3 regions of the Psychrobacillus sp. INOP01 genome follow, and region 1 is predicted to be linked to each of the others. Evidence: riboswitches for the same ligand, from Rfam matches in the RefSeq annotation. Region 1 holds a riboswitch; each other region holds the start of a gene.
The links. A riboswitch is a leader RNA that binds a small molecule or an ion and turns the genes downstream of it on or off. The one in region 1 is predicted to bind S-adenosylmethionine.
Positions count from the first base shown of each region.

Region 2: it holds a riboswitch for S-adenosylmethionine, as region 1 does, so the genes downstream of both, KD050_RS09110 (acyl-CoA dehydrogenase family protein) here and mtnW (2,3-diketo-5-methylthiopentyl-1-phosphate enolase) in region 1, are expected to answer to the same signal.
Region 3: it holds a riboswitch for S-adenosylmethionine, as region 1 does, so the genes downstream of both, KD050_RS07075 (bifunctional homocysteine S-methyltransferase/methylenetetrahydrofolate reductase) here and mtnW (2,3-diketo-5-methylthiopentyl-1-phosphate enolase) in region 1, are expected to answer to the same signal.

Region 1 is NZ_CP073315.1:2,063,046-2,073,372, reverse strand. It holds gene KD050_RS10545 (amino acid ABC transporter permease) at 1-229, shown strand, start outside; gene KD050_RS10540 (amino acid ABC transporter ATP-binding protein) at 248-982, shown strand; gene KD050_RS10535 (hypothetical protein) at 1,006-1,734, shown strand; gene KD050_RS10530 (1,2-dihydroxy-3-keto-5-methylthiopentene dioxygenase) at 2,171-2,704, opposite strand; gene KD050_RS10525 (methylthioribulose 1-phosphate dehydratase) at 2,720-3,334, opposite strand; gene KD050_RS10520 (2-hydroxy-3-keto-5-methylthiopentenyl-1-phosphate phosphatase) at 3,331-3,996, opposite strand; gene mtnW (2,3-diketo-5-methylthiopentyl-1-phosphate enolase) at 4,001-5,215, opposite strand; SAM riboswitch class I at 5,276-5,380, opposite strand; SAM riboswitch class I at 5,538-5,694, shown strand; gene mtnK (S-methyl-5-thioribose kinase) at 5,770-6,960, shown strand; gene mtnA (S-methyl-5-thioribose-1-phosphate isomerase) at 6,957-8,018, shown strand; gene KD050_RS10500 (sugar ABC transporter substrate-binding protein) at 8,015-9,103, shown strand; gene KD050_RS10495 (sugar ABC transporter ATP-binding protein) at 9,165-10,327, shown strand, end outside.
Region 2 is NZ_CP073315.1:1,810,707-1,821,033, reverse strand. It holds gene KD050_RS09140 (GMC family oxidoreductase) at 1-1,403, shown strand, start outside; gene fabI (enoyl-ACP reductase FabI) at 1,894-2,673, shown strand; gene KD050_RS09130 (amino acid ABC transporter ATP-binding protein) at 2,768-3,523, opposite strand; gene KD050_RS09125 (amino acid ABC transporter permease) at 3,536-4,249, opposite strand; gene KD050_RS09120 (amino acid ABC transporter permease) at 4,262-4,969, opposite strand; gene KD050_RS09115 (transporter substrate-binding domain-containing protein) at 5,050-5,901, opposite strand; gene KD050_RS09110 (acyl-CoA dehydrogenase family protein) at 5,913-7,088, opposite strand; SAM riboswitch class I at 7,193-7,293, opposite strand; gene KD050_RS09105 (catalase) at 7,455-9,491, shown strand; gene KD050_RS09100 (FAD-dependent oxidoreductase) at 9,651-10,327, shown strand, end outside.
Region 3 is NZ_CP073315.1:1,399,535-1,409,861, reverse strand. It holds gene KD050_RS07085 (protoporphyrinogen oxidase) at 1-512, shown strand, start outside; gene KD050_RS07080 (nuclease-related domain-containing protein) at 636-1,580, shown strand; SAM riboswitch class I at 1,806-1,915, shown strand; gene KD050_RS07075 (bifunctional homocysteine S-methyltransferase/methylenetetrahydrofolate reductase) at 1,988-3,847, shown strand; gene metH (methionine synthase) at 3,828-7,271, shown strand; gene KD050_RS07065 (TetR/AcrR family transcriptional regulator) at 7,553-8,158, shown strand; gene tatA (twin-arginine translocase TatA/TatE family subunit) at 8,389-8,592, opposite strand; gene KD050_RS07055 (GMC family oxidoreductase) at 8,676-10,327, opposite strand, start outside.

The sequences.
Region 1 (10,327 bases):
GATCGGTGTCACGGAACTATATTTTCAAGCGAAAACAGTTGCAGGTATAAGCTTTAAGTACTTTGAACCGTTCTTTATAGCATGTATTTTGTATTTCGTTATGACGTTTACTGTAACATTAATATTACGTTATATAGAAAGAAAATTAGATGGACCTGAAAACTACAGCATGATTGGGCAGCCACCACCACAACTTATGTTAACCAAAAATAATACTAATTTAGATTAAACGAAGGAGGAAAAATCTATGGAAAATGTCATCGAAGTTCAACATTTAAGTAAATCCTTCGGAAATCATGAGGTTCTAAGAGATATAGATTTTTCGGTGAACAAGGGAGAAGTTGTTTGCATCATTGGTTCCTCTGGATCAGGGAAGTCCACTTTACTTCGTTGTATAAACTTGTTAGAAAAGCCCAGTGGCGGGCAAATCATTTATAACGGAGAGAATATTTTAGATGAAAAACATGATATCCATGCCTACCGAACAAAGCTAGGAATGGTTTTCCAACAATTTAACTTATTCAACAACCATAATGTGTTGAATAACTGTATGGTCGGTCAAGTAAAAGTGTTAAAACGCTCTAAAGAAGATGCCGAAAAAATTGCGTTAAAATACTTAAAAGTAGTCGGTATGGATCATTATGTAAATGCCAAACCAAAGCAATTATCAGGTGGACAAAAGCAACGTGTTGCGATAGCGAGAGCACTTTCTATGGAACCGGATGTCATGTTATTTGATGAACCAACCTCGGCACTTGATCCAGAAATGGTTGGAGAGGTGCTGAAAGTGATGAAAGAGTTAGCAGGTACGGGACTTACTATGTTAATAGTTACACATGAGATGGAGTTCGCTAAAGAAGTTGCTGATCGGGTTGTTTTTATGGATAAAGGAGTAATTGCCGAAGAAGGTCCTCCTGAACAAATCTTCAACAATCCAAGGGAAGAACGAACAAAAGCTTTCTTAAAACGCACATTAAGCTAACAACAGCTTGGAGGAATCGATAGGTGAACCTTTTCAATCTGATTAAAAAAGATCAAGAATACTGGCTTGTGGATCAGCTAAAAGTATCTCATATTCCAAACATAGAATACTTAGTTGCATTTGATAAATTATTAACAGAGTGGAAAGAACAAAGAGTGGCATATCTATCACTTCTGATGGATGAAGAGAATGAGGACTGGCTTTTAAAGCGTCGGTTTAAGAAAGTGTCTTCTATTGTGGAGTACACAAAGGTATTAGATGGGTCTTATATAGCGTCGAATACATTCCAAGTAGAAGCTCTTTCTGATAGCCGAGTTACTGATTCGGATTTTGCTACATTGTACGATTTATGTAGGAGTGGTTCAGCTAACAAAAATAAATTGTTTTCTATCAGGCAAATAATGGAGTCACTTGAACGTGAATTAGGTGCTAATTGGCGAGACCAGTGCTTTATCTTTTCTCAAGATAGTATGAATTATGGAATTAGTATTCCTCATATTGAACAGGATACTACTGATGAGGGAAGAATGTTTTATTTTGGGGTTGTGCCTGAACAACGATGTAAGGGGTACGGAACGAAATTTCATGCTATTTCATTAGAACTCTTGAAAACATTAGGTGCGAAGTTGTATGTGGGGAGCACAGATACAAGTAATAAGCACATGAGACGTATTTTTGAAGCAAATGGATGTAGATTACGAGATATTAAAGGAATCTACCGAATAGACATTGAAAAAGAATTTATCCAATAATACTACTGATTTCGGTTTCAGGCGGACGCGTTCCACTGCAATCAATTAAGTGAGTAGTACTCAACATTAATATAGTAATGGAAATACAAAGAAGTAAGTGTTTATTCAATAGCGAAGGAGAGGTGCGTCAGAAATTGTATCTTCTGGCGCTTCTTCTATGTGTAGGAAAGAGTTTCTTCTCTTCTTCTCAAAAGTATTTAGAATCGGTTTCTAAAATTTTTAGGAGGGCAACAGGCAGACAAACGCTATAAGATTACCTAACAAAAGAGGCTTGGCATGACGTTAGTCATGCCAAGCCTCTTTTGTTAGGTAATGAATGCAGAAAATTTATTCAAAGCCACTGAAAACGATAGGAACATATTTTGATCTTAGATTTAGCGTCTTTTACCTGGTTTTACTTAGTTTTTAGAAGAAATAGCGTAAGTGGGAGTACCAATTATTGTTCTACTGCCTCCTCTTGATAAACTGGAACCCAGCCCTCTGTTGTTACAAATATGCGAACAGCAACAACTTTACGGTCCTCTGATAATGTGAAGTAATGTGTGATATTCTCAGGAACGGAGATTAAGTCACCGGGTGAAAGATGAACTTCAAAGTAGCGTTCGTCCTTGCCTTGTATTATGAAGACACCATGGCCACTTACAATATAACGAACTTCATCGTCCGTATGAAGGTGCTTGCGTTCGAAATTTTTTAACAGTTCATCTAAATTAGGGTTTGAATCAGATAGAGAAATAATATCGGCTGCTTGATAGCCACGACGAGTAGAGATATCGTCTATTTCCACTTGGAAAGCTTGTAGAATCTCTTGCTTTTCTTCGTCGCTTAAGTCAAATTTTTCACGAAGGTTTTCTGGTAACTTGTCAATATCCCAATGTTCATAAATTACTTCCTGACTTTCTAAAAATGCTGCTACCTCGTTTTGTGCTTCAATTGTTTCACTTGTTTCTTGGATTTTAATAATAGCCATCAAAAATCTTCCTTTCTATTTTGAGTGTATTTGATGTAATGCTAATTGATATTGAAATAAAAACTCACAAGCCTCAAGCAGTTTTTTTGCTTCGAACCCATCTTTTCCCCAAACTGTTATACCATGGTTCCGAATAAGGATAGCTCCCTTGTCAGCAGAAATATAAGGTGCAAAAGCTTCTACAAGTTTTGGAATATGAGCGTAGTTTGGAATAATTGGTATAGAGAGTATTGCATCTTCTTCCCACATTCCAAAAGCTTTAATGAGTTCAATACCTTGAAAATCAACTGTACCTTCATCTCCATATAATTCGGAGATAACGTTATTTGCAACTGTATGGATGTGAAGGCTACAACCTGCATTTGTTTCACGATATATTGCGCAGTGTAGTAATGTTTCGGCAGATGGTGTTAAATGAGTACTTTCCACTGGGTTTCCATCAGCATCAACAAGTAGAAAGTCTTCCAATGTCCTCTTTTTTTTATCTTTTCCGCTTGCTGTTACTAAAAATTCCATAGGATTATCATGTACCTTAATAGCAAGGTTTCCGCTAGTTCCCATAAACCAATCTCTTGCGGCTAGTTCATCTTTTATGTCCGCTAGTTCTTCCCATTTATCTTGTAAAGTCATAATTTCACACCTAACTTAGCGTCAATAATCTTTATCACATCGTGGAAATTTTCAAAAGGCTCATATGGAATGTTTAGTTCCTCGCATTTTTCGATTAAAAAATCCCTTGCAATAATGATATCACCCAACTTTGCTGCTTCTAGATCGGTAATAGAATCGCCTATTACAACGCTCGCAGCATCTTGGTCAAGAAGTGTACGAATAATAGAGGGTTTACAGCAACCACAGCCTTGGCTCGTACATTGTTCGTCACAGCTATGCGGGAACTCGATGTGAATTGTTTCTTTAGAAAAATTGGATTCGTTACAATAAACTCCTGCAAATGGTCCGAATGGCTCTAGTAAGTTATGGACGAAAAAGTCTATCCCGCCACTTACGATGTAAAGAGGGATGTCATGATTTTTTGTAAAGGATACAAATTCACTAAACCCATCACGGATGATAGCCTGTTGACGTACAAAAGAAATAATTTCTGCTTTTGACTCAATAGGTAGGAGAGAGAACATTTTTGCTACACCATCTCGTATGGAAATTCGTTGACCTAAAATATCATCTTTAATTTGATTCCATTCTGGTGGAGCAAATTTTTTCATGATTGCCATAATATTATCCTGATTGGTAATGGTTCCATCAAAGTCACAAAAAACTACAAGTTTACTCATATGATCACCCCCATAATTCAAGTGCTGTTTTTAGTTCGCTATGTTGTTTCGCTGCCTGTTCTAACGGAATCCCTTCCAAAACAGCTGATACGGCCTGCCTAAAAGCTATACCACCTCCAGTTGCACCTGCGGGATGCCCATGTACACCACCCCCTGCATTAATAATGCTATCAATTCCATAGTCATCCATTAATAGTGGTACGAGACCGGGGTGAATGCCTGCAGATGGGACTGGAAAGCATTGTTTAACCTTACTGATTTTTGTTAGCTCATCACCTAAAGAAAGAGCTATAGACTTTTCAAGTGCAACGCTACCATAAGGAGAAGGGAACAATGAAAAGTCTGCTCCTGCATAACGAGTAAGTTTTCCAAGAACTAGTGATGTTGAAACCCCATAATATGCTGAGGACGTGAATGCTCCACTATAAGCCGGGTGTGCCATGAGTGGCAATTGGATTTCCTCGTCTTCCGCTAGCTCCTGAAGAACGTCTAATCCGTAAGTGTGAACATTAAATAGGAGTGCATCTGCTCCAAGTTCCCGGGCTTTTTTGGCCTTATCTTTTAATTCGAATGTACGACCCGTCAAATTTACTGCATATAGAGTACGATGTCCGGTTTCTTCATACACCTGCCTCAATACTTCTCGACCAGTAGTAATACGCGTTTCAAAAGAAGTAAGTGGATTTTCAAATAGAATTTCATCGTCTTTTACAAGATCAACTCCACCAAGTGCTTGCTGTTTAAGTTGTTCTGCCAAATATTCGATATCTCTTCCAATGACTCCTTTGAATATACTCATGATTAGCGGGCGTTCATATACTCCTAATTTTTCTCGAATACCTTGAATGCCGAAGCGGGGACCGGGAAAATGGGACAATATATTCGTGTCGAATTCTAAATCTAATAACTTTACTTCACCGTCAAGGGATAGTTTACCAAAGACAGTTGTTAAAATTGCTGGGATATCAGTTGAAAAATTTGCTGCAGGATAGAGTATTTTAATTTCTCCTTTAATTTTTTCTGGATGAATGGGATGCAGGATATCCTTAAACTCAGTAATGGATTTTACATATCCTTTATGCTTTTGTAGCTGTTCCTGTTCTAACAAAGCTAAATTAGTCCAAGAACCAATAGTCAATCCAAGTGCAATATCTTCCGCTTTTTTTTCAAAAGAACCAGATTTTCCGTATAGTTGATAGTGCGCCGTAATTCCGCTCATTTTTTCACTCCTAATATAAAAAAACCTCTTCAAATAAGAAGAGGTTAATAGTTTAACAACTTCTTATTTCTCAGCCCATTGGCTGCAAGAATTAGCACCGTGTTCACAATTGAATCGGTTGCCGGGTATCGTAGGGCTTGTCCCTCCACCTGCTCTAAATAAGAAAAAATATTCAGTTTGTATTTAGTAAATTATATTGATTATTCCATGCATTAAAAATTCTGTCAACAAGAAATTTAATAATTATATTTATTCAAAATACTGTTGACATAGCTTTTTCTAATATGCTAGGATTCTAAACAAACATCATAGTTGTACCGCACTCTTATCAAGAGCAGGCAGAGGGATAATGGCCCGATGACGCCCAGCAACCGACCGTAATACCGTTGTGAGACGGGGCGCTTTATGCGCCGGAATGTTAAATTCCGTAAGGCACGGTGCTAATTCCATCAGAAAGTTTACTTTCTGAGAGATAAGAGGTTCAGAATCTCTTATTCTTGGCCTCTTTCTTTTGGAAAGAGGTTTTTTATTTTGTAAATGAGAGGGAGATAGTAATGGCGGTAGTAGCGACGAAACAATATGAATCATTAACTAAAGAAACGGCAATTTCACTTGCAAAAGAATTATCATTATTCTCGAACGAAGCTCAATTAGTTTGCGAAGAGATTGGTGATGGAAATCTAAACTATGTATTCCATATAACAGATCAAGCAAGTGGGAAAGGCGTTATTATCAAACAGGCCTTACCCTATGCAAAAGTAGTCGGGGAGAGTTGGCCGCTTACTTTGAAAAGGGCAAAGATTGAAGCGAGTGCCTTACAAAAACATGGAGAATACGCAGTTGGATTAGTTCCAAAAGTTTATGCAACAGATGAAAATTTAGCAATCACGGTCATGGAAGACTTGTCTCATCTTAAAATAGCACGAGAAGGATTGATAAAAGGTGAGTCCTACCCTAAATTATCAACTGATATTGGGGAATATCTAGCTTTAACACTTTTTCATACTTCTGACTTTGCACTTCACCCCTTTGAAAAAAAGGCACTTGTTGTAGAATTTTCTAATCCAGAGCTATGTAAGATCACAGAAGACTTAATCTTTACGGATCCATTTTTTGATCATCAAACAAATGACTTTGAACCTGGATTACAGTCAGAAGTCGAAGCCATCTGGAATAATAATTTATTGAAACTGGAAGTGGCAAAGCTAAAAAGAAGCTTTTTGACAGAAGCAGAAGCTTTACTGCATGGAGATCTTCATACGGGAAGTATATTTGCTAGTGAAGAAGAGACTAAAGTAATCGATCCAGAGTTTGCTTTTTACGGTCCTATTGGATTTGATATAGGCTTGTTTTTGGCAAATTTAATAGTCCAATCGATTACCAGAGAAGGCGAAAAACGTGAGGTCATACATGATCATATTCATAACACATGGATTACTTTCTCCTCTAAATTTTCGGAGTATTTAAAACGAAGTGAATTCGACTTGTTTAATGACGTAGAGGGATATGATGCATTTTTGTTAGAGAAAATATTCCATGATTCAATTGGATTTGCAGGCTGTGAGCTCATTCGTAGAACAATTGGACTGGCACATGTAAAAGACCTAGATAGTATTGAAAACAAAGAGCAACGAATTTTACTAAAAAAACAAACTCTTAAAGCAGGAGAAAGATTAATAGTGAGTCGTCAGGAAATTGATTCAATAGATGCATTAATTGAGTTGCTAGGAGAAATTCAAAAATGAGTATTCCATTATCGATTAAGTGGGACGGTAAGAGGTTAATAATCTTAGATCAACAGAAACTTCCGCATGAAGTTGTCTATATAGAATTAGAAGCACTTAAAGACGTTTATGAGGCAATTATTACCCTGAAAGTTCGTGGTGCACCTGCCATTGGGATTACGGCAGCGTATGGATTAGCTAGAGAGGCACAAAGCTACAACACAAATTCGATGATAGATTTTCTAGAGATACTAAAAAAAGATGCAACATACTTGGGTGAATCTCGACCAACTGCTGTCAACTTGGTTTGGGCACTCAACCGGTTGTTAAGCGTAGCAAGTCATATTGATAATGTTCAAATTGCAAAACAAGTACTAATCGAAGAAGCAAGGAGAATCCATAAGGAAGACGAGGAGTCCTGTCGGAATATTGGCGAATTTTCACTTTCTTTACTTAAAGATAAAACCAGGGTAATGACCATTTGCAATGCGGGTTCTATTGCTACTGCAAAGTACGGTACTGCTTTAGCTCCGTTTCATCTAGGAAAGGAACGTGGTAAAGAGTTTGAAGTATTCGCCTGTGAAACTAGACCTATCTTTCAAGGCGGCAGGCTGACAGTGTGGGAGCTACAGCAATCAGGTGTCGATGTGACGCTTATCACCGATAGTATGGCTGCACACACAATAGTTGCAAAAGGAATAGAAGCAATTATTGTTGGAGCAGATCGGATAGCAAAAAATGGAGACACAGCAAACAAAATAGGAACTCTGAACTTAGCTATTCTTGCTTCCGTTTATGGAATTCCATTTTATGTGGCTGCACCATCCTCCACATTCGATTTATCCATAAATACTGGAGCAGAAATTCCAATAGAAGAAAGAAAAGCAGAGGAGATTATTAATATTAACGACAAGGCTATTGCTCCATCAAATACAAAAGTATTTAACCCTGCTTTTGATGTGACACCAGCCAAATATATCACTGCCATTATTACGGAAAAAGGAATTATTTATCCAGATTATATTGAAAATATTTCAGCTGAATTACTAAATTCAATTGAAAAAGGAGAAGGACTATGAAAACAAATAAGTATTGGTTGATATTCACGATTTTAATTATAGGGGTTTTATTAGCTGCATGTCAGCCAAAAGCTAATGGGGAAGCAACTACGTCATCTAGCTCTAACAATGATACAGAGGCTGCAGAAAATCCGCTAGCTGGTAAGAAAATTGCATTAGTTATGCAACAAAATTTAGGGACATTTTCAGCTCAATATATTGAAGGTGTAAAAGAGCAAGTAGAGAAATTTGGTGGAACAGTAACAGTGTTTACTTCTGAAGGGGATTTATCTAAAATGGCTTCCAATTTGGATGCCGCGGTGAATCAAGGAGTTGACGGTATTTTAATAGATCATGGTACAAAAGAAGCACTAAACCAAGGAGTAGAGAATGCAGTTGCAAAGGGAATTCCGGTTGTCGCATTTGATGCTGGAGTAGAAGTTGAAGGAGTAACTTCTTTAGAACAAGGCGATGAAAAAATGGCTCAAATGACGTTAAAGAAACTAGCGGAAGATTCAAATGGTGAAGCCAATATCGTGAAAATATGGGTAGCAGGTTTTGCACCGATGGAAAGACGACAAGTAGCATATGAGAATTTTCTAGGAGAGAATCCAGGGATTAAAGAAATCGCGACATTCGGTGCAGCAACACAAAATACAGCTTTAGATACTCAGTCACAAATGGAGGCGGTATTAAAGCAATATCCTAATGAAGGTGAAATTACAGCTGTTTGGGCTGCTTGGGACGAGTTTGCAAAAGGTGCAGTTCGAGCAATAGAACAAGCAGGACGTACGGATATTAAGGTATATAGTATCGATATGAGTGATGAAGATTTACAGATGATTCAAAACGACAATAGTCCATGGGTTGCATCGGCAGCAGTAGATCCTAAGGATATCGGTCGTATTCAAGTTCGTTATTTATATCAAAAAATTAACGGAGGTAATGTAGAAGAAAAGGTCGTTTTAGAACCAGTCTTTGTAGAAGCATCTAAATTGCCGGAAGAAACAGTAACGACTGGTGAACTAAGTGACTATATTGAAGGTTGGGGAGCAAGTGATCAAGGTTACACAGATGAATTAAAAGGATTAGAAGAAAACAGATAACTTAAAAGAATTTAAGCTGTCCTGTTTAATGGGACAGCTTTTTCTAAGAAAGGAGCAATCGATGCTGAATCCTTTTCTTTCCATGAAGGCTATAGATAAATCATTTGGAAAAGTAAATGCCTTGAAAAATGCTGGATTTGATCTTAAAAAAGGTGAAGTACATGCCTTACTTGGTGTAAATGGTGCAGGAAAAAGTACGCTTATGAAAGTACTCTCGGGTGTGTACGAGCAAGATATGGGAGAAATTTTGTTAGAAGGAGAAAAAATACGTATACGTTCCCCTAAAGTCGCGAAGGATCTTGGAATTTATTGTGTATATCAAGAGGTAGATACCGCTATCGTTTCGGAGCTCTCGGTTGCAGAAAATATAATGTTGGATTCGATTGTTGCTGGAACTAATACGTTTATCTCCAAAAAGAAACTAAATAGCGAAGCACGGAATACCTTGAAGCAGTTACAAGCCGAGGATATTCCGGTAGAAAAACCAGCGTTTATGCTTTCTCTAGCAGAAAAGCAGTTGGTATTGATAGCCCGTGCGCTTGTAAGTTCTGCAAAGGTTATTATCTTCGATGAACCAACGGCACCTCTATCTCTTCATGAATCTACAAAATTATTTTCAGTTATTAAAAAACTAAAAGCAAATGGAGTAGGGTGTATATTCATATCTCATCGACTACCAGAAGTATTTGAAATCTGCGATCGGATAACTGTTATGGGCGAAGGTATGTTAGTAGGGACCTATAATACTTCCGAGACTAACCAAGAAGAGATTATTGAAGCTATGCTAGGAACTTCTTATAGCAAAGATTTTCCAGTTCGTACACATGCATTAGGAAATACATTACTACGTGTTAAAGATGTTTCGAATGGAGAAAAAGTAAGGAATATTTCTTTTCAAGTGTCTGAAGGAGAAATTGTTGGTATTGTCGGGCTTGTAGGGGCTGGAAAAACAGAGTTAGCTAAAACGTTATTCGGATATTCTCCACATACAGAAGGAATTATTGAAATCTTAGGAAACACCTTGAAGATAAAGCATCCAAAAGATGCGATAAAAGCAGGCATGGCTCTTATTCCAGAAGAAAGAAGAAAAGAAGGGCTATTTGTTCACGAAGCATTGCAAACCAATGCATCTTTCCCTAATTTACAAAACTTTTCTCGTTTCTTATTTATGAATAAAAGGAAAGAAAAGTCCTTTGCGAAAGAGATTATTGAACGATTACAAAT
Region 2 (10,327 bases), 250 kb from region 1:
ATGGGCATACATGGAGATTTTATCCATATGATTTTCAAATTAAAACGATGACAGATGAAAAATATGGTCCCAATAAATTATCTAGTGATTATTTGCTGCAAGACTGGGGCGTTACCTATGATGAGCTAGAACCTTATTTTTATAAATATGATCAGACCGCTGGAATCTCTGGAGAAGATAAAAATCCTTTTTGGGGGAAGAGAGCACAGGATTTTCCTACTCCTCCTATGAAAAGAACTCCCATTTTGAAAAAGTTTGAAGGAGCGACCAAATCACTAGGATATTCTCCTTTTATGCTACCTTCTGCTAATTTATCGGAAGCATATACAAATCCAGATGGAGAAGTCATAACTGCTTGTCAATACTGTGGTTTCTGTGAGCGATTTGGTTGCGAATACGGAGCCAAAACATCACCTGAAATAACAGTTATACCTACCGCTATAAAAACTGGGAATTTTGAAGCAAGGTTTCATGCAAATGTAATGGAAGTCATAAAAAGTGGAAATAAGGTGACTGGTGTAAGGTATTTAGATACTCAGTCCGGAGAAGAGTTTATCCAAGAGGCCGAAGTAGTTGTTCTAGCAAGTTACGTTATGAATAACGCCAAATTACTTATGGTATCAAATATTGGTGAACAATATGACCCTGAAACTGGAAAGGGGACGCTTGGTAAAAATTATTGCTACCAAATATTACCGGGTGCAACTGGATACTTTGAAGAACAAATGAACACATTTATGGGGGCGGGAGCCCTTGGTATGTCTATTGATGATTATAATGCGGACAACTTTGATCATAGTGATTTAGACTTTATTCATGGTGGCAGTATTTCCATCACCCAAACCGGATATAGACCTATCGAAACAAATCCAATACAACAAGGAACACCAACCTGGGGAGCAGAGTTTAAGAAAAATTCTATCTACAATTATACTCGCACATTATCGATTGGAGCTCAAGGTGCCTCGATGCCACATAAGGAAAATTACTTGTCACTAGATAGTAAATACAAGGATGTTTACGGGTTACCGCTACTCCAAATGACTTATAATTTTACGGATCAGGATAGAGCCTTGCATAAGTATATTACAGAAATATCAACAAATATTATGAAGGAAATGGGAGCGAAAACGATAGAAGGTAAGGTAGCAATTACAGATTACGATATTGTTGGCTATCAAACAACTCATAATACGGGAGGGACTATTATGGGGGCTAATCCTGAAAATAGTGTAGTAAATCCGTTTTTGCAACACTGGGATGCAGAGAATTTGTTTGTAGTAGGTGCAGGAAACTTCCCGCATAACGGAGGGTATAATCCGACTGGAACAGTGGCAGCACTAGCCTATAAAAGCGCGGAAGGAATCATTAAATATAGTAAATCGGGTGGTTCGCTTGTTTAATGAATAGTAAAAGAATTGAAAAAGCTACGGGCCCTTATACAAGATAGGGTGCTGGTAGTTTTTTTTTTGGAATAAAATGATAGACATCTTAGAGAAAACATCCCTTCACCTTTTGTATATAAAAAAGTAGCATGAACACTGGTTTCATGCTACTTTAAAAAATGAATAATACTCCTGATTTCCGTTTCAGGCGTTTGTTGGTATGGCTTCTTCCTCACTCAATCCTACAGCTAAGATGATAGAATTAGATTTACTAAATGTAGTGATCTGCATATCAAAAAATCAATCGCCAACAATTCTGTTCAAAGCCTACTGAAAATGGCAGAAACAGGTTTTGACCTTAAAGTACCCAACGTCTTTTGTTCGGTTTTTCTGAGGTCAAAAAACTCAAATGATTTAGTACAAACAGATGAAATTATGGTATGATTAAACTAATAACCAGGTACTAATAACAGGTATAATATATGTGAATAATAAATCGGAGGTATTTATGAGAGACTTAATTCAATTAAAAGATAAAAATATTGTTGTTATGGGTGTTGCGAATGAGCGTAGTCTAGCGTGGGGAGTAGCAAAATCATTATTTGAAGTAGGTGCGAATGTTATCTTTACATATCGTAAAGAACGTTCCCTTGGAAAAATAGAAAAGTTATTGAAAGATAATAATTTAGAGGCAAAACTAGTAGTAGAATGTGATGTAAATAGTGATGATAGTATTAAAACTGCGTTCCAACAAATTGGACAGGAAGTTGAAGTAATCCATGGTGTAGTTCACTCTGTTGCCTTTGCGCATGCGGAAGATTTAAAAGGGGACTTTATACAAACTTCGAGAGAGGGCTATGCTTTTGCGCAAGATACAAGTGCTTATTCGCTTATTGCTGCAGCTAGAGAAGCAACGCCTTTTATGACTGAAGGTGGATCTATCGTAACAATGACATATTTAGGAGCTGAACGTGTACTAGAAGGCTACAATGTAATGGGGATTGCTAAAGCATCTCTAGAAGCATCTGTTAAGTACTTGGCTTTGGACTTAGGGAAAAACAATGTACGTATAAATGCTGTTTCCGCTGGGGCAGTTCGAACACTAGCAGCAAAAGGGATTTCTTCTTTCAATACAATCTTGCACCAAATTGAAGAAAAGTCACCATTAAAACGAAACGTGACTCAACAAGAAGTAGGCGATATGACCGTTGCGCTATTAAGCAATTTATCAAGTGGTGTAACAGGTGAGGTCATCTTCGTAGATTCTGGATATAATATTATGGGCTAAATTGGTATTGATTAATAAAAGCGGTGGAAGATGATCTAGTCATTTTCTACCGCTTTTAATCTTGAACTCGGAATATTAACGAAGTGATCGTAGTCTAAATATAAAACGTGTAATCCTCTGGTAACACGCGTTTTAAGAATTTCTTCGTGCGTTCTTCTTTTGGACTAACGAAAATATCGTGAGGGGTGCCTTCTTCAACTACTACTCCACCATCCATAAAGATAACTCGGTTAGCGACATCCTTTGCAAAGGACATTTCATGTGTAACGACTAACATAGTAGTACCTTCATTGGCAATATTTTTCATGACCGTTAGCACTTCTCCGACTAATTCTGGGTCTAATGCGGAGGTTGGTTCATCAAATAGAATAATATCGGGGTTTAACGCTACTGCTCGTGCAATTCCTACACGCTGCTGCTGACCACCGGAAAGCTGACTCGGATAGGAATCATATTTATCCGATAAACCTACTTTATCAAGAGCCCTTTTGCCAATATCATTTGCTTGATCTTTAGGTATTTTACGGCCGATGATTAGTCCCTCTGTTACATTTTCGAGAGCTGTTTTATTGTTGAATAAATTATAATTTTGAAATACGAAAGCTGTTTTTTGTCGGATGGTATGGATATCTTTTTTAGAGGCATCATGCAAATTTACTTGTAAATCACCAAAAGTTGCCTTACCGCTATCGGCTTTTTCTAAAAAGTTAATGCAGCGTAGTAAAGTCGTTTTTCCGGAACCACTAGGACCGAGAATTACTACTACGTCTCCTTTATCAATGGATAGGTCGACTCCCTTTAATATTTCATTCTTCCCGAATGATTTATGAATATCATTGATTTTTAACATAAGTAACCCTCCTTAAGCGCTCACATATTTGTATCTGCGAAGGCGTTTTTCATATAATTTAAATCCGTATTCGACAAGGCTACACAAAATAATATATACAAGGAAAATATCTATATATGCTTCCACATAGTTATAACCTACGTTTGCCGCTACTTTCGCCTTCAATGTAATTTCCTGTAAGGACATTGCATATCCAAGTGATGTAGCTTTTATTAGATTCACGGTAGCTGTACAAATATTAGGTAATGCTACGACTAGTGCTTGGGGTATTACGATTCGACGATATGCTTGGAAATTCGAAAGACCGACTGATTGAGCGGCCTCTAGCTGTCCTTTATTGACAGTACTTAGAGCCGATCTAAATACTTCTATCAAGATAGCGGTAGTGCTGAAAGAGAATACGATAAAAGCGTACCAAATAGGATTGATATCGTAGACGTTTATGTTAATGTTGTACCTCTCAAAAAACAGAGAAAGTATTAAGGGAACACTAGCATAAACGATAAATATTTGAATAATAATCGGCGTACCTCTTACGAAGGATACATATATTTGTGAAAATCTATTTAAAACAGGTATCTGATTGATGCGTGTTAAAGCCAATAAAAAACCTAAAGGTAGGGCAATAAGCAAAGCTACAATTGTAACAAGAAGCGTAATTGGCACACCGGATAATGCGATAAAGAACGTATCTATTAAAAATGTATAATTCAGACCTTCCGACATTATTTACACTCCTTAATTTGTGTTAATTGTATGTTTTCCTTTGCTAAATACTTTTTCAAGCTTGTCAAAGAATTTTTCGATAAGTATGGATAAAACCCAGTAAACAATCGCAAGTGCGATAAATATTTCTAATGCATGTGTATTGTAGTTTGCTGCAATGATTAAATTTGCTTTACCAACGATATCGATTAACCCGATTGTATAAGCAAGAGATCCTTCTTGAAGCAATGCTATAAGTCCATTTCCAAAGTTAGGAAGTGCAACAACTAATGCCTGTGGGAAAATGATACGTCTATATGCTTGAAAGGGGCTTAAACCTACGCTAACAGCGGCTTCAAATTGTCCCTTTTCGATGGACTCATAGGCAGACCTAATAACCTCCGACATTATAGCTGCGAATTGTAAGGTGAAGGTAATGACTACAAATACTGCTGTATTTAAATCATGTAAATATAACCCGAAATTATCGGCTAAGGCAGGTACACCGTAATACACTAAAAACAGTAGTACGATAGATGGAGTACATCTTAAAATGGTTGTATAGAAATTTGCCGTTTTTTTAGCAATTTTACTCTTGCCAAGCTTCATCACAGCAAGGATCAAACCGAAAAAAGTCCCGAAAATAATGGATAATCCCGCAACCATAAAAGTTACTTGTAAAAATGGAAGCAATACCGGAAGTGAGTTCCATATGTACGATATATCAAAATATTTTTCCATATTATGCATTATTCCCCCTGTGATATTTTGAAAGGCTGCCTGCGCATCCTACGCTAGGCAGCCCTTATAGGAATCCGATATTATCTTTCTACTTGGTCTAACACTTCAAAAAGATCTCGGCCGTAGAACTCAGTGCTAAGTTCATTTGTTTTCTTTTCTTCTTGTAATTGTTTTATAGCTTTATCATATGCATCTGCAAATTCTTGTTCTTTTTTGTTGAATAATGGCCATGTCTTGATAACAGCAAACTCATTGTAAACAACTTCATCTTTTAGGTTGTAATAAGGACCACTTTCATCTAAAACTTGTTTTTGGAATGGTCCTTCAATAATTACTCCCCCGTCAACGCGACCTTCATTGACCCATTGCACTACATCCACTGTAAATGCATCTCCAGCATCTAGTTTAACCGGATTATCAGGGTTTGCTTTGTTGTATTCGTCAATTACTGTATACTGCGCATTATTTGCAGCAATCGGTGCCAAAGAGTATCCAGCAGATGCAAAATCCTCTAAGGACTTAATATCTTCATTTTCTTTTTTCAAGACGAGACCTGCACTACTTAATCCAAGGAATTTTTGTGGAAATATAAATTTTTCTGTACGTTCCTCTGTCCAAAACGCATTTTTCACCCCAACTTGGAATTTGCCTTGTTCTACTCCGATTAATAGATCATCACTTGTAGTTCCTACATATTCAAATTCATATTCAGGTAGCAGTTCATCTACTAGTTTCATTACCTCTACGTCGTATCCAGTTGCATTTCCGTTGTCGTCTAACCAAGAAATAGGTTTAGAGGCCATGTCATATGCTACTTTTACTTTGCGAACATCTCCACCTTCTGAGGAAGTAGAAGCTTCTCCAGAACTACAAGCTGCTAAAATTGAAATAGACGCAAATCCAACTGCTGCTAATTTAAAATACTTATTCATGTTCATTCTCCTTATCTTTTCACTAAGTTTTTATTTTTTACCTCTTCTAACGCTGAAAGTGCCAGTTTTTTAATAGTCATATCATCCATAGGAGGATTATGAAGTCCTGCTCGGACATCTCGATAATAACGTTGTAGCGGATTAGTTCGCTGTAAGCTTTTAGCCCCAACTAAACGCATCGCTTTATCGACAATAGTGATGGCTGAATTAGTAACAATATGCTTCGCTACGCTTACTTCGTTTGAAAGTAAATCTTTTGTAGACTCATTGTCATAGGCAGTAGCAACTCCATAAATGACTAATCTAGCCTTCGTAAGCTCCAAATCTATTTCTCCGATGAGTTGCTGAACATTTGGTAGCTGTGCTATAGGTCCATTCAAGCTATTTGGTGAATGGGTATTGGCAAAATGTACTGCGTAGTCTCTTGCTGCCTGTGCAATTCCTAAATAGGTCGCTGGTATATGTAATAGCCAACCATTTATCTTCCCGCCACTAGCGAATTCAGGGAGTTCTACCAAATGCGATTCATGAACGAATACGTTATTTAGTACTAAGTCATTACTACTCGTTCCGCGCATGGATATAACATCCCAGGTTTCTTCAATGGAAAGACCTTCTGTATTACGAGGAATAAGGAAGAAGCCGACTCTTTCTTTTTCCTCAATCCAAGCAGATGTTAAAAAATAGGAAAGTACAGGGGAAGCGGTCGTGAATATTTTACGTCCATTTAATACCCAAGAATCTCCGTTTTTTATGGCAGTAGTTCCAGGTCTACCCCCACGCGTTGGACTTCCGGTTTGTGCTTCACTAACGGAACGATTTACGAGTGCACCATTTAATACTTCTGCTGCGAAAAAGTCTAGTTTCTCCTTCGTCCAGAGTTTGTTTTCGAATAGTTCACCAACAACACCTAAGCTCCAACCTACAGATAAAGCCGTATTGGCATCAAAGCTAGCAAGTGTTTCTTGTAAAAGAACCATATCGTAGACAGAAAATCCATTGCCTCCATATGATTCGGGTAGAGTAAGGCTTGCATATCCAAGCTTGATCAAATCCTCCACATTTTCTTTTGGGAAAATAGATTGCTCATCAATTTCGGCGGATTTACTTTTAAATTTATCTTCTAACACATATAAACGATCGATCCATAGTTGCTGTTTTTCCGTTTTGATGTACAAATTATTCAAAGTTGTCGTCTCCTTTAATATAAATTATTCCAATTAGTTAAGTTGGTATTTAAAGAAAATAAAAAACCCTTCCCAGAAATGAAAAGAGTAAGTAGTTTTGTGTACACTTATCTCTCAAGTTTCTTGCTGGAAGTAGCACCATACCACAGCTGTGGCGGTTGCTGAAGCATCATCGGACCAGTCCCTCAGCTTCTCTTAATAAGCAGTATGGAGTTGTTGAAATAATCGTACTACTTCAACTAGATGAAGTCAATAGTAATTCCTATAAATTTAATCGGAATTGATATTGAATTTTTTTAAAGGGTTTTTGAAAGTTCATACAGGGTAATAAAAAATAGAGAAGAGAAAAATAGAGGAGGAGATAGCTTGAATAAGAAAGTAAATGTAAGCAGCAAAAATGAACAATTAGAAGAATTCCGAGTGGATGATCAAGGTCAAGCTATGACTACAAATCAGGGTCTAAAACTATCAGAGGATGAATTTTCTTTAAAAGTGGGAGAACGGGGACCCACTTTGATAGAAGATTTTCACTTCCGTGAAAAAATGACGCATTTTGACCATGAGCGTATTCCTGAACGTGTAGTGCATGCTAGAGGATATGCGGCTCATGGAGAGTTTGAGCTATACGAATCAGCGAGCGAATTTACAAAAGCGAAATTCTTACAAACACCTGGCACAAAGACCCCAGTATTCGTAAGGTTTTCTACTGTGGCGGGATCACGCGGTTCTGGTGAGTTAGCACGGGATGCTAGAGGATTTGCGACGAAGTTTTATACGGAAGAAGGGAATTATGATTTAGTAGGAAATAATATTCCAGTCTTTTTCATTCAAGATGCTATTAAATTCCCGGATCTGGTCCATGCTTTGAAACCAGAGCCGCACAATGAAATTCCACAAGCAGCTACTGCTCATGATACATTTTGGGACTTTGTTGCCAACAATCAGGAGACGGCACATATGATAATGTGGGCAATGTCGGATCGTGCCATTCCACGTAGCTTTCGTATGATGGAAGGGTTCGGTGTAAATACATACCGTTTCATTAATGAGGCAGGTAAATCCCATTTTGTGAAATTTCATTGGAAACCGTTACTTGGCATCCATTCTGTTGTCTGGGATGAAGCACAAAAGCTAAATGGGAAAGATCCAGATTTCCATCGTCGTGACCTATATGATTCGATTGATAATGGCGATTATCCCGAGTATGAATTTGGAGTCCAACTAATTGCAGAGGAAGATGAATTTAAATTTGATTTCGATATTTTAGATCCTACTAAACTATGGCCTGAGGAAGAGATACCAGTAAAAATTTTAGGGAAGATGACATTAAATCGTAACGTAGATAATGTATTTGCCGAAACGGAGCAAGTTGCATTTCATCCAGGAAGTGTTGTACCAGGAATAGATTTCTCAAATGATCCACTACTTCAGGGACGATTGTTCTCCTATACAGATACACAATTAATCCGTCTAGGTGGACCTAATTTTCATGAGCTGCCGATAAACAGACCTGTTTGCCCATTCCATAACAATCAACGTGATGGATATGGAAGACAAACGATTAATGTAGGAAGAGTGAGTTACCATAAAAACTCTCTTGCTGGAAATACTCCAACACCTGTTAGTGAAGTGGAAGGTGGGTATACACATTATCAGGAGAAGATAGATGCTCGTAAAGTTCGAGCTAGAAGTGAGAGTTTTAAAGACCATTTCTCACAGGCTACGTTATTTTGGAATAGCATGAGTGATCCAGAAAAAGAGCATATTATTAGTGCATTCAGCTTCGAGCTTGGTAAATGTAAAGAATTGACCGTTCGTCAACAAGTACTAGAAATGTTTTCACATGTAGATTTGGACTTAGCGAGTAAGGTGGCAGAAAATTTAGGGCTCGTGGTGCAAGGTGTAAGTACTCCCACTAATACAAAATCTTCACCAGCACTTAGTCAGTTGAATACTATTATGAGACCACAAACACGAAAAATTGCTGTTCTAGTTGGAGAAGGATTTGACGAGGATTTAGCTAAGATTCTTGCTGACTTAAAAGCAGGAGGAACAATGCCAGAAATAGTGAGTGATCACCATGGATCAATCGCTGGAGCGGATGGGACGCTACTACCGGTAGACCATACATTCCTAACTGCTGATTCTGTATTGTTTGATGCAGTGTATGTAGCAAGCTCGCATGGTAAAACGGCCATGTTTGAAAAAGAGGCTTCATATTTCATCAAGGAAGCCTATGCGCATTTCAAACCGATCGGTGCTACATTTAGCGGAGAGCAACTAGTCGATAACCTTCACTTTACTGGTCAAGAGGGAGTTCTCTCCAAAGAAACTGGCAAGAGCTTTGTAGATAGTTTTTTAAATGCTATAGCTGCACATCGCTTCTGGAACCGAGCAGTTTAAACATCAGGTGGGCATGTCCAACTATTAGGGCATCCCCATTTTACATAGAATATAAATGGTATAGTGTTAGTGAGAAACCCTAAGAGTATTTTTCTTTGTGTATAATATACACAAAGGTTTACTAATACTGAAAAGAAGCAAAGCAGAGGGGGAAATTTCATGCACTATGTAATAATTGGCGGGGATGCAGCGGGGATGAGTGCGGCAATGGAAATTGTACGCAACGATCCAGGAGCTCAGATTACAACGCTGGAAAAAGGGCATATCTATTCCTATGGGCAGTGTGGGTTACCCTATGTAGTTGGACAGCATGTGCCTTCTTCAACAGACGTTATAGCTCGAAGTGTAGAAATGTTCCGAAGTAAATATGGTATTGATGCAAAGACAGGATATGAAGTGACTCAGGTGGATCCCATAAATAAAACTGTGTCAGGAGACATCCTACAAACGAGAGATAATTTCATCTTAAAATATGATCGTTTACTTATTGCAACGGGGGCTACCCCAGTAGTTCCGGAATGGGATGGTAGTCATTTGTTAGGGATTCATACGATTAAGACGATTCCAAATACAGAGGCCATTATCGCAGATTTAGAAAATGTTCAACAGGTTACGATAATTGGAGGAGGATATATCGGATTAGAAATGGCTGAAAACTTTGTAAGTATTGGAAAAAAGGTACGCATTATTCAAAGAGGGAATCAGCTTGCTGGCATATTTGATAACGATGTAGCATGTTTAATACATGAACATGCAAAGGCTAATGGCGTGGAAGTGTTATTAAATGAGGAAGTTCAATCGTTAACGGGAGATACTCGAGTAAATAAGATAATAAC
Region 3 (10,327 bases), 660 kb from region 1:
TCAACAGCCTGAAAAATTCATCACTTATTAGTGTATATCTTGGTTTTGATATACCAGACGGGCAGCTTCCAGCAGAGGGCACTGGTTTTATCGTGTCCGAAAATAGTGATGTGAAATGTAATGCATGCACGTGGACAAGCCGTAAATGGACACATACATCAAAGGACAATCAATTACTTGTACGTATGTTCTACAAGAGCTCAAGCCCATTCTTCGAGAGCATGAAAAATATGACGGAGGACGAGCTAGTAGAAGTTGCACTCCAAGACATTGAAATGAGCTTGAAATTAACGGGCAAGCCTAAAGTAATAGAAGTAACGAAATGGAACGATCAAATGCCAAACTATCATTTAGCACACGGTGAGGCAATTCAATCATTATCAGCTAAAATGACTGATGCAATGCCAAACGTAGTACTGGCAGGCTGTTCTTATTACGGAGTTGGAATTGTCGCTTGTATTAAAAACGGTAAAGAAACTGCAGAAAAAATCGTAAATTCAATAGTTGAATAAGTTTTTGGACCAAAATTTAATTTTGGTCCTTTTTTTTATGGGGAAAATGAAATAGTTGCTTATTTGGTGGAATTTACAATTATTAAGGTTGTGATACGATGCGGATGGGGTGATCTATTGATAATGAAAGTGCGTACTGAAGAGTATAGCTATTTTGGGTTGCAACTATTGGATCGGCGATTGCCAGAGATGCATGAGTTGAAGGAATTAATTCGTTCGAAAATGCATTTGGCGATGGCAGGGATTCATGGGGAATTTCGAGTGGACGAGGTGTTTCATAAGTATTCATTTCCGTTTGAATATGTGGTGTTGCACGATGTAAGTTTGGAATCGTATGGGAAATTTCAGATTGATACAGTGTTTTTGACGCAGCATTTTGCAGTGGTTTTAGAGAGTAAGAATATAGGAGGGAAGTTGAGCTTTAAGGAAAATCCTTATCAATTAGAAAGAGAAAATGAAGAAGGTAAAGTGGATGTATTTGAGAGTCCCGAGATACAGATTGAACGTAATATTTATTTACTCGACGAATGGATGAAACAACGAAGTGTGACAATTCCTATTTACGGAGTAATTGTATTAACAAACTTCAAAGTTAGAGTTATAGAACCTCCCACAAAATATAATGCTATTCTTCATCAAACAATTCCTGTCTATTTACGTAAAATTCCTCTCGAAAAACAGTGTATGTCTAGCAATGATATGCATGCATTGAGTAAAGAAATCGTTACAAGTCACAAACCTTACTTTCCATATCCAATGTGTAGTCGGTGGGGCATCCATCCAAATGATTTACACACTGGAGTGTGCTGTGAAAAATGTGGAGTGTTTGGCATAGAGAAAAAGAAGAATGGTTGGAACTGTAAGCGTTGTGGTCATGTAGACAGGCTAGCACATGAGAAAGCGATTCGAGAGTGGTTTGTTTTAATTGGGAAGACAATTAAGAATCGGCAATGTAAGAAATTTCTTCATCTGGATACTTCACAATCTGCTTGTCGAATCTTAAACTCAATGAATTTAGTGAAAAGTGGAAATGGTAAAAACACAATTTATACATGGAAGTGGAAGTAAAAGCAGGAATCGGTCGAATACGAGTAAGAATCGGTTGAATGTGAGTGATAATCGGTCGAATAGTTGGTCATATCGGTCGAATATATAATATTATCGGTTGAATAACGCTCAACATCGGTCGAATCATTATTTTCTCGCTCGAAGTGTATAGAAAATTCAAAACATATCTTGACGCTTTAGTTGAATAAAGGTACGATATGTCTAATAGAAAATTGAATAGTGAAATTCTTATCAAGAGAAGCCGAGGGACTGGCCCTACGACGCTTCAGCAACCAGCCAATTAATTGGTCAGGTGCTAAATCCAGCAGACTTTGCAAAAGTTTGAAAGATGAGAAGGTGGTATCTTGCATACTCGTAAAGCCTTCTTTTCATGGAAGGCTTTTTTATATGGGAGAGGATGGATACAAATGGGTTTATTAGAGAAATTACAGACGTCTATACTGACAGCGGATGGGGCAATGGGAACACTTCTTTATTCGTATGGAATTGACTATTGCAATGAGGAATTGAATATTAAGAAGCCGGAAATTATTGAGAAGATTCATCAAGACTATATTGCGGCCGGAGCGGATATTATTCAAACGAATACGTATGGGGCGAATGCCATTAAGCTGGCACGCTATGGATTAGAAAACCAAGTGAAAGAAATAAATGAAGCGGCAATCCAAATTGCCAAAAAAGCTGCTGCACCAGGCAATCAATTTGTCCTCGGTACGATCGGGGGTATTCTAGGAATTCGGAAAAGTGATGCCTCGCTTCAGGAGATTATCCATTCACTCGATCAGCAGGCAATCCAGTTGTTAGCGGGAGATCCAGATGGTTTGTTACTTGAAACGTATTATGACTTGGAAGAATTAAAGACTACTGTGACTCATCTTCGTACACTAACTGATATTCCAATCATTGCCCAAGTATCTATGCATGAGCCTGGTATTTTGCAAAATGGCTTACCTCTGAATGATGCGCTACATCAGCTCGAGTCAATCGGAGCAAATGTCGTGGGAGTCAACTGTCGACTAGGTCCCCATCATACAATTCAAGCATTTGAAGGAGTAAAGCTTCCAGAAAAAGCATTCCTATCAGCTTATCCGAATGCGAGTCTGCTTGATATAGATGAAGGACGGATTGTCTATGAGTCCGATGCCGATTATTTCGGTAAAGCAGCATTGCACCTAAGGGATGCGGGAGTCCGCTTAATAGGAGGCTGCTGTGGGACGACACCAAAGCATATCGAAGCAGTGAAAAAACATATTGGTCATTTAATACCTATTACTAGTAAGGTTGTAGAGACAAGAAAGCCTATTATTATTCAAGATGCCAAGCCGACTAACACACAACCCCTTCATGAAAAAGCTAAAACAGAACGGACGATTATTGTTGAATTAGACACCCCTCGTCATCTTGATACGGCAACGTTTATGGAAGGTGCGGAACAGCTATACGCTACTGGAGTTGATGCAGTGACGATGGCGGACAATTCATTAGCCTCCCCACGTATTAGCAATATGGCAATGGGTTCAATGTTAAAGTATGAAAAAAATATTCGTCCCCTTGCTCATATTACATGCCGTGACCGTAATTTAATCGGTCTCCAATCTCATTTAATGGGACTGGATGCGCTTGGGATTCGTGATATTCTTGCTGTAACAGGAGACCCAACGAAAATTGGTGATTTCCCAGGTGCAACGAGTGTTTATGATGTTTCTAGTCTAGAACTACTTCAGCTAATAAAACAATTAAACGAAGGTATTTCTTTCTCAGGAAAGTCACTTCGTAAAAAAGCTAACTTCTCTGTAGCTGCCGCGTTTAATCCAAATGTTCGAGTGCTTGACCGCGCTGTGAAGCGACTAGAGAAGAAAATCGAATGTGGAGCGGATTATTTCATCACACAACCTGTGTACTCGAAAGAAAAAATTCATGAAATATATGAAGCGACCAAGCATTTATCGACTCCTATTTTCATCGGCATTATGCCACTGACTAATAGTCGAAATTCAGAATTTCTTCACAATGAAGTGCCGGGCATTAAATTGTCCGAAGAAGTGCTGGAACGTATGCGTTTATGTGGAGAAGATCGAGAGCGTGCTACTGCAGAAGGTATCCAAATATCGAAGGAATTAATTGATACAGCAGCAGAACTATTTAACGGCATTTATATTATTACGCCATTTTTCAGATACGATATGTCCCTCGAGTTAATTCATTATATTCAAGAAATTGATCGTAAGAAAGAGAGAGAATTCAGCTATGTCCAAACATCTAATTGAGCAGCAACTCCATGAGAGAATTCTAATTATTGATGGTGCGATGGGAACGATGATTCAAAATGCGGATCTTAGTCCCGAAGATTTCGGTGGAGAAGAATACGACGGCTGTAATGAATATTTAAATATCGTTAAACCGGATGTTATTGAACAAGTCCATCGTGAATATTTAGCGGCTGGTGCTGATATTATTTGTACGAATACATTTGGTGGAACCCCGGTCGTATTGAATGAATATGATCTAGGTGATCAAGCACATGATATCAACTTTTGTGCAGCAAAACTTGCTAAAACATGTGCAAAGGAATTCTCTACATCTGATTGGCCACGGTTTGTAGCAGGGGCAATTGGACCGACGACAAAAACATTGTCGGTCACTGGTGGTATAACATTTGATGAACTTACTAACGATTTTTATGTGCAGGCGAAGGCTTTAGTAGAAGGTGGAGTAGATGTTATCCTACTGGAAACAAGCCAGGATATGCTGAACGTTAAAGCTGCAACAATAGGTATCAAACAGGCATTTGAGGTGCTGAAGAAAGAGCTACCTATTATGATTTCAGGAACCATCGAACCAATGGGAACGACCCTTGCAGGGCAAAGCATTGAAGCCTTTTATATTTCAATCGAACATATTAAACCACTTTCAGTTGGCTTGAATTGTGCGACAGGGCCAGAATTTATGACAGATCATATTCGGTCGCTATCTGAGTTATCGGACGGGTATGTTAGCTGTTATCCAAATGCAGGCTTGCCAGACGAAGAAGGGCATTATCATGAATCGCCAGAATCACTTTCTAAAAAGCTCCGTGGCTTTGCGGAAAAAGGATGGTTGAATGTAGTAGGTGGATGCTGTGGCACGACTCCTGCTCATATCAGGGCAGTACGTGAAGAAGTGAAGGATCTTGCTCCGCGGAAACCGGTAGAGACGGGGCGTCGTCAAGGGCACGTCGTTTCCGGTATAGAACCCCTTCAATACGATGAATCGATGCGTCCGTTATTCATCGGGGAGCGTACAAATGTAATTGGCTCTCGAAAGTTTAAACGATTAATCGTAGATGAAAAGTTTGAAGAAGCATCTGAAATTGCGCGAGCACAGGTTAAAGGTGGGGCGCATGTTATTGATATTTGCCTTGCAAATCCTGACCGTGATGAACTAGAGGACATGACTAACTTCATGAAAGAAGTAGTAAAAAAAGTTAAAGTACCTCTTGTTATTGATTCGACGGATGAAAAGGTAATCGAAGTAGCACTTAAATATTCCCAAGGAAAGACAATTATTAACTCGATTAACTTAGAGGATGGGGAAGAGCGATTTGAAGCAGTAATGCCTCTAGTGAAAAAATACGGTGCGGCAGTAGTAGTTGGAACGATCGATGAATTAGGAATGGCTGTTACGAGACAGCGGAAGCTTGAAATCGCACAGCGTTCTTATGATTTATTAGTAAATAAATGGGGACTTGCGCCTGAGGATATAATTTTTGATCCACTTGTATTCCCAGTCGGAACAGGGGACCAACAATATATCGGGTCGGCAGTAGAAACGATCGAAGGTATTCGTCTAATAAAAGAAAAATTGCCACGAGCTCTAACTATTTTAGGAGTAAGTAATGTATCATTTGGTCTTCCACCTGTTGGTCGTGAAGTATTGAATGCTGTCTACTTATACCATTGCACACAGGCGGGACTGGATTACGCAATTGTAAATACAGAAAAGCTTGAAAGATATGCTTCTATTCCTAAAGAGGAAATCGATATGGCTAATGAGCTATTATTTACAACGACTGATCAAACACTTGCTGATTTCACAGATTTTTACCGGGACAAAAAGAAAGAAAAGACTGAGGATGATATTCCAAAAACTGTCCCCGAGCGTCTTGCCTATTACGTTATTGAAGGAACTAAGGAAGGGCTTATCGCAGATTTAGAAGCCGCACTTCAAATGTATGATGCACCACTAGACGTCATAAATGGTCCATTGATGAAGGGTATGGCCGAGGTAGGGCGACTGTTTAATGACAATCAGTTAATAGTTGCCGAAGTTCTTCAAAGTGCAGGGGTAATGAAAGCCTCTGTTGCATACTTGGAGCAGTATATGGAGAAAAAAGAGGATGATTCGGGTAAAGGTAAAATCGTCCTTGCGACTGTTAAAGGCGATGTGCATGATATTGGAAAAAATCTTGTAGATATTATATTGAGCAACAACGGTTATAAAGTAATCGATGTTGGAATTAAAGTAACTCCAGCCACGTTAATAGAGGTTATTCGGAAGGAAAAGCCGGATATGATCGGACTTTCTGGACTACTTGTAAAATCAGCACAGCAAATGGTCATCACTGCGCAGGATTTTAAAGAAGCAGGTATTGATGTGCCTATACTAGTAGGTGGAGCAGCACTTTCTCGTCGTTTTACAGAAACGAAAATTTCGGCAGAATATGATGGCCCAGTATTATATGCGAAAGATGCGATGCAGGGACTTGACCTTGCCAATCGTTTGCAAAATGAAGTGGATAAAGAGACTTTATTAGTCGAACTTGGTATTCAACAGGAAAAACGAAAAATTGCAGAAGCTAATCGCTCAGCTAAGCAGGCCGTAGCCATTTTAGAAAAACCAGTGAAAACCGTACGTGAAGATGTTCAGGTATATATACCAAAAGATGTTCGTAGACATGTATTAAAAGACTATTCGGTCTCCCATTTGCATCCATATGTGAATATGCGCACGCTAATCGGTCATCATTTAGGGTTAAAAGGGTATAGTGAAAAACTATTAGCGGAGAGTGACGAGCGTGCAACTGGGTTACATGAATTAGTCACAGGGTACTTACAATCGGATATTTTGAAGCCACAAGGGGTATATCAATTTTTCCCTGCGCAAGCGGATGGAGATGATGTAATTATCTATGACCCAACCGACGCGAAAACAGTAATCGAGCGATTCACATTCCCACGCCAATCCGCCCTGCCATTCCTTTGTTTAGCAGATTATTTAAAGCCTGTGGACAGTGGGGAAATGGACTATGTTGCGTTGATGCTGGTAACTGCAGGACATGGAGTTCGTGCTGCAGCAGCAAAACTAAAAGACAAAGGAAAATTTTTAGAAAGCCACGCACTGCAAGCGACTGCGCTAGAATTAGCTGAGGGATTTGCCGAACGCATTCATCAAGAAATTAGAGACCAATGGGGATTCCCAGATGCAACGGATTTCACAATGCGCGACCGTTTTGCTGCAAAATACCAAGGACAACGCTTCTCCTTTGGCTATCCAGCCTGCCCGAATTTAGATGATCAAGCAAAACTGTTTGGCCTTATAAAACCGGAGGTAATTGGAGTAGAGCTTACAGAGGAATTTATGATGGAACCCGAAGCATCTGTTTCTGCTATCGTATTTGCTCATCCTGACGCAAGGTATTTCGTCGTAGACTAAAATGAAACACTGCCATCTTGGCAGTGTTTTCTTGTAGAAAATGGCGAATCGGTCGAATAAGGAGAGAAATCGGTTAAATGTTAGTGATAATCGATCGAATATATAATATTATCGGTCGAATAACACTCAACATCGGTCGAATCATTCAATCGGACAGAATAATCGATGAATCTAGCAGACAACAAACTTAGGAATATATAGGACACTCACAAAGAGTTTGGTTCAAGGGTGACTAATCATGTATAATTTTTACTATGTATAAAAAACAAGGGGGATTGCTCATGAATTCAGAAAATCATTCGATGGGGGATCGAAGAATTCGGAGAACAAAAAATCTCTTAAAGGAGCATTTTGTGCAGCTTGTGAAAGAAAAAGGATACAAAAATGTAACGGTCACGGATATCGTTGAAAAGGCTGACTATAATAGAAGCACCTTCTATTTACATTTTAAGGATAAGGAAGATATAGCAGAAGAATTGGTTGCGGAAATTTTAAAAGGTTTAGAAGTGGCATTTCATCAACCTTTTATAGATACGAAAATTGTAGAGTATGACCTAATTTTACCATCATCCAATACTTTCTTTAGGCATTTTTATAATAATAGAAATTTTTATAGTTTATTAAACTTGGAAGATACCATTCCTAGATTTAAAGAAAAATTCTTTTTGAAATTTAAAGAGGTATTCGAAGGAATCACATATTTAAATGAAGCAAATGAGGGCATTGTGCTAGAGCACTTTAATACGTATAAAATGTATGGTTCTTACGGAGTTATTCTGGAATGGATAAACGGTGGTTGTATACAGACACCAGAGGAAATCGCTGATAATCTGTTAGAAATATTTAAAACCAATTCCATTTCATTTCGATTCAATAAGAAAAGCTAGCTTTTTAAGGGTTGTTAAATGAATGAGTCAATTTCATTATTACTTGTTTCATAAAACACGAGTATTTATGAGCTATTAACGTACTTTCATGTTTCAAATCTAGCGTAGCGATTGGAGCGAAAATCAACTTTGGTCAGTGTTGAGTGTTTATTACTAATTACCTTATTATGAATTGACTCAAATATAATATGAAAAAAGCTGGTCTTGACAGATGTCAGGACCAACCAAAATTATTTCTTGTCTAAATCTACTTCAGATGCTTCGACTTTCTTATCATCTTTTTCTTCATCATTTATAATATCTCGAGTTGAGGTTTTGAATTCTTTTAACGTTTGTCCAACTGCTTTGCCGAGTTGAGGTAATTTAGATGGACCAAAGATAATCAAAGCAATAATTAATACAAGTATTAAACCAGGTACTCCTATGTTTGGCATAGAATCTCCTCCTTCTATATATAGAGTCGTTATTAATATAACATATTCTGTGGAAAAATGATGGTTCTAAACTTGCGACTGTATTATTTTTTAGAAACTAGTGGACCGCCGCCGTTTTTCAAGTACTCGATCATACCTTCAGCTGCTCGGTAAGCTAAAGCGCCAACAGTGGGGGTTGGGTTCGTTGGACCAAAGTGAGGGAATGCCGACGCTCCACAAACGAATAAGTTATCTACATCCCACATTTGCATGTAATTGTTGACAGCAGAGTTATCTGGGCTATCTCCCATAATTACACCTCCACCATCATGTTGGAACGTGAATCTTCCACCGAAATGCTCAGCCATTGGGATTGTGTCGATAATGTCGGCTCCCATTTCTTTTACTACTTCATTACATTTTTCTACTAGAAATTCATTACGTTTATGGTCCATCTCAGTATAATCGAATGTTACGCGAATTAATGGATCACCATAATCATCTGTATACGTTGGATCTAAATCTAGATAATGATCTTTATGCGGCAAAATAGCTCTTTGGGATACAACAGTTACATTTCGGTAGAAGTAATGCAAAGAGTTTTTCTTAAATTCTTTACCCCAGGTCGGTGTTCCAAAAGGAGCAGGGTTATTAGCAATTGGTTCATTTCCCATTAAATGCATTTCAATCTGACCGCCATGGATGAAATCAAGGTTAGCGTGGTCAAAGTTATCAGCATTAAAGTCATTGAAAGCAGAGCCTAGAGAACCTGTTCCAATGTAACTATTGAATTTCTTCTCTTCAAAATAACCGATTGCTCCAGTAATAGTATGGTGATCTGTATAGTTTTTTCCGATAATTCCTTCGCCAGTTTTTGGATTATATGGTTTACCAATACCGGATAACAATAATAAGCGAACATTGTTAAAGATATAGCTAGTTAAAACAACAAGGTCCGCTGGTTGTTCGAATTCCTCACCAGTTCTCGTATCTTTATATAAAACCCCAGTAGCTTTTGTTCCATCGTATAATACACGAGTAACAATAGAATTTGTGCGTAGTTCAAAGTTTCCGGTTTTCTTCGCAGTTGGGATAACGGTTACGATTGGGTCTGCTTTTGCACCATACTCACAGCCATAGTTACCACAAAATGCACAGTATTGGCATGCATTTAACGTCTCTCCATCTGGATTTGTATAGCTTTGCGAAACGTTTGCTGTTGGAACTACGAAAGGGTGATACCCAAGTTTCTCAGCTGCTTCATGGAACATTTTCATTTGAGGTAATTTTTTTAATGCTGGTGTTGGGTAATCGATTGAACGATGTCCAGCTAATGGATCGGGTTCCCCAGAAATACCAGCCATTTGTTCAAACTTAGAGTAATATGGTTCGATTTCATCGTAAGTAATACCCCAGTCTTGAATAGTAACTCCTGAAGGTATTTTACTTTCTCCATATTTTTCAATCGTTTTACTCCGAATTTGAAAATCGTATGGGAAATAGCGATATGTTTGACCACCCCAGTGAGCACCACCACCACCAGTACCTGTTCCTACTACAAAAGCACCTTCATCACGTATTGGTTTTGCTGTGTCGTTTAATGTATTACGGAATGTAATAGTATCCTTTGTTAACTTTTGCATTAATTCTTTATGAATATTATATTTTAGTTCATCATGACCATGTAAATAATCTTCGATTGATCTTTCTACTCCACGTTCTAATCCCACAACATGGTAGCCGGCTTTCGTTAGTT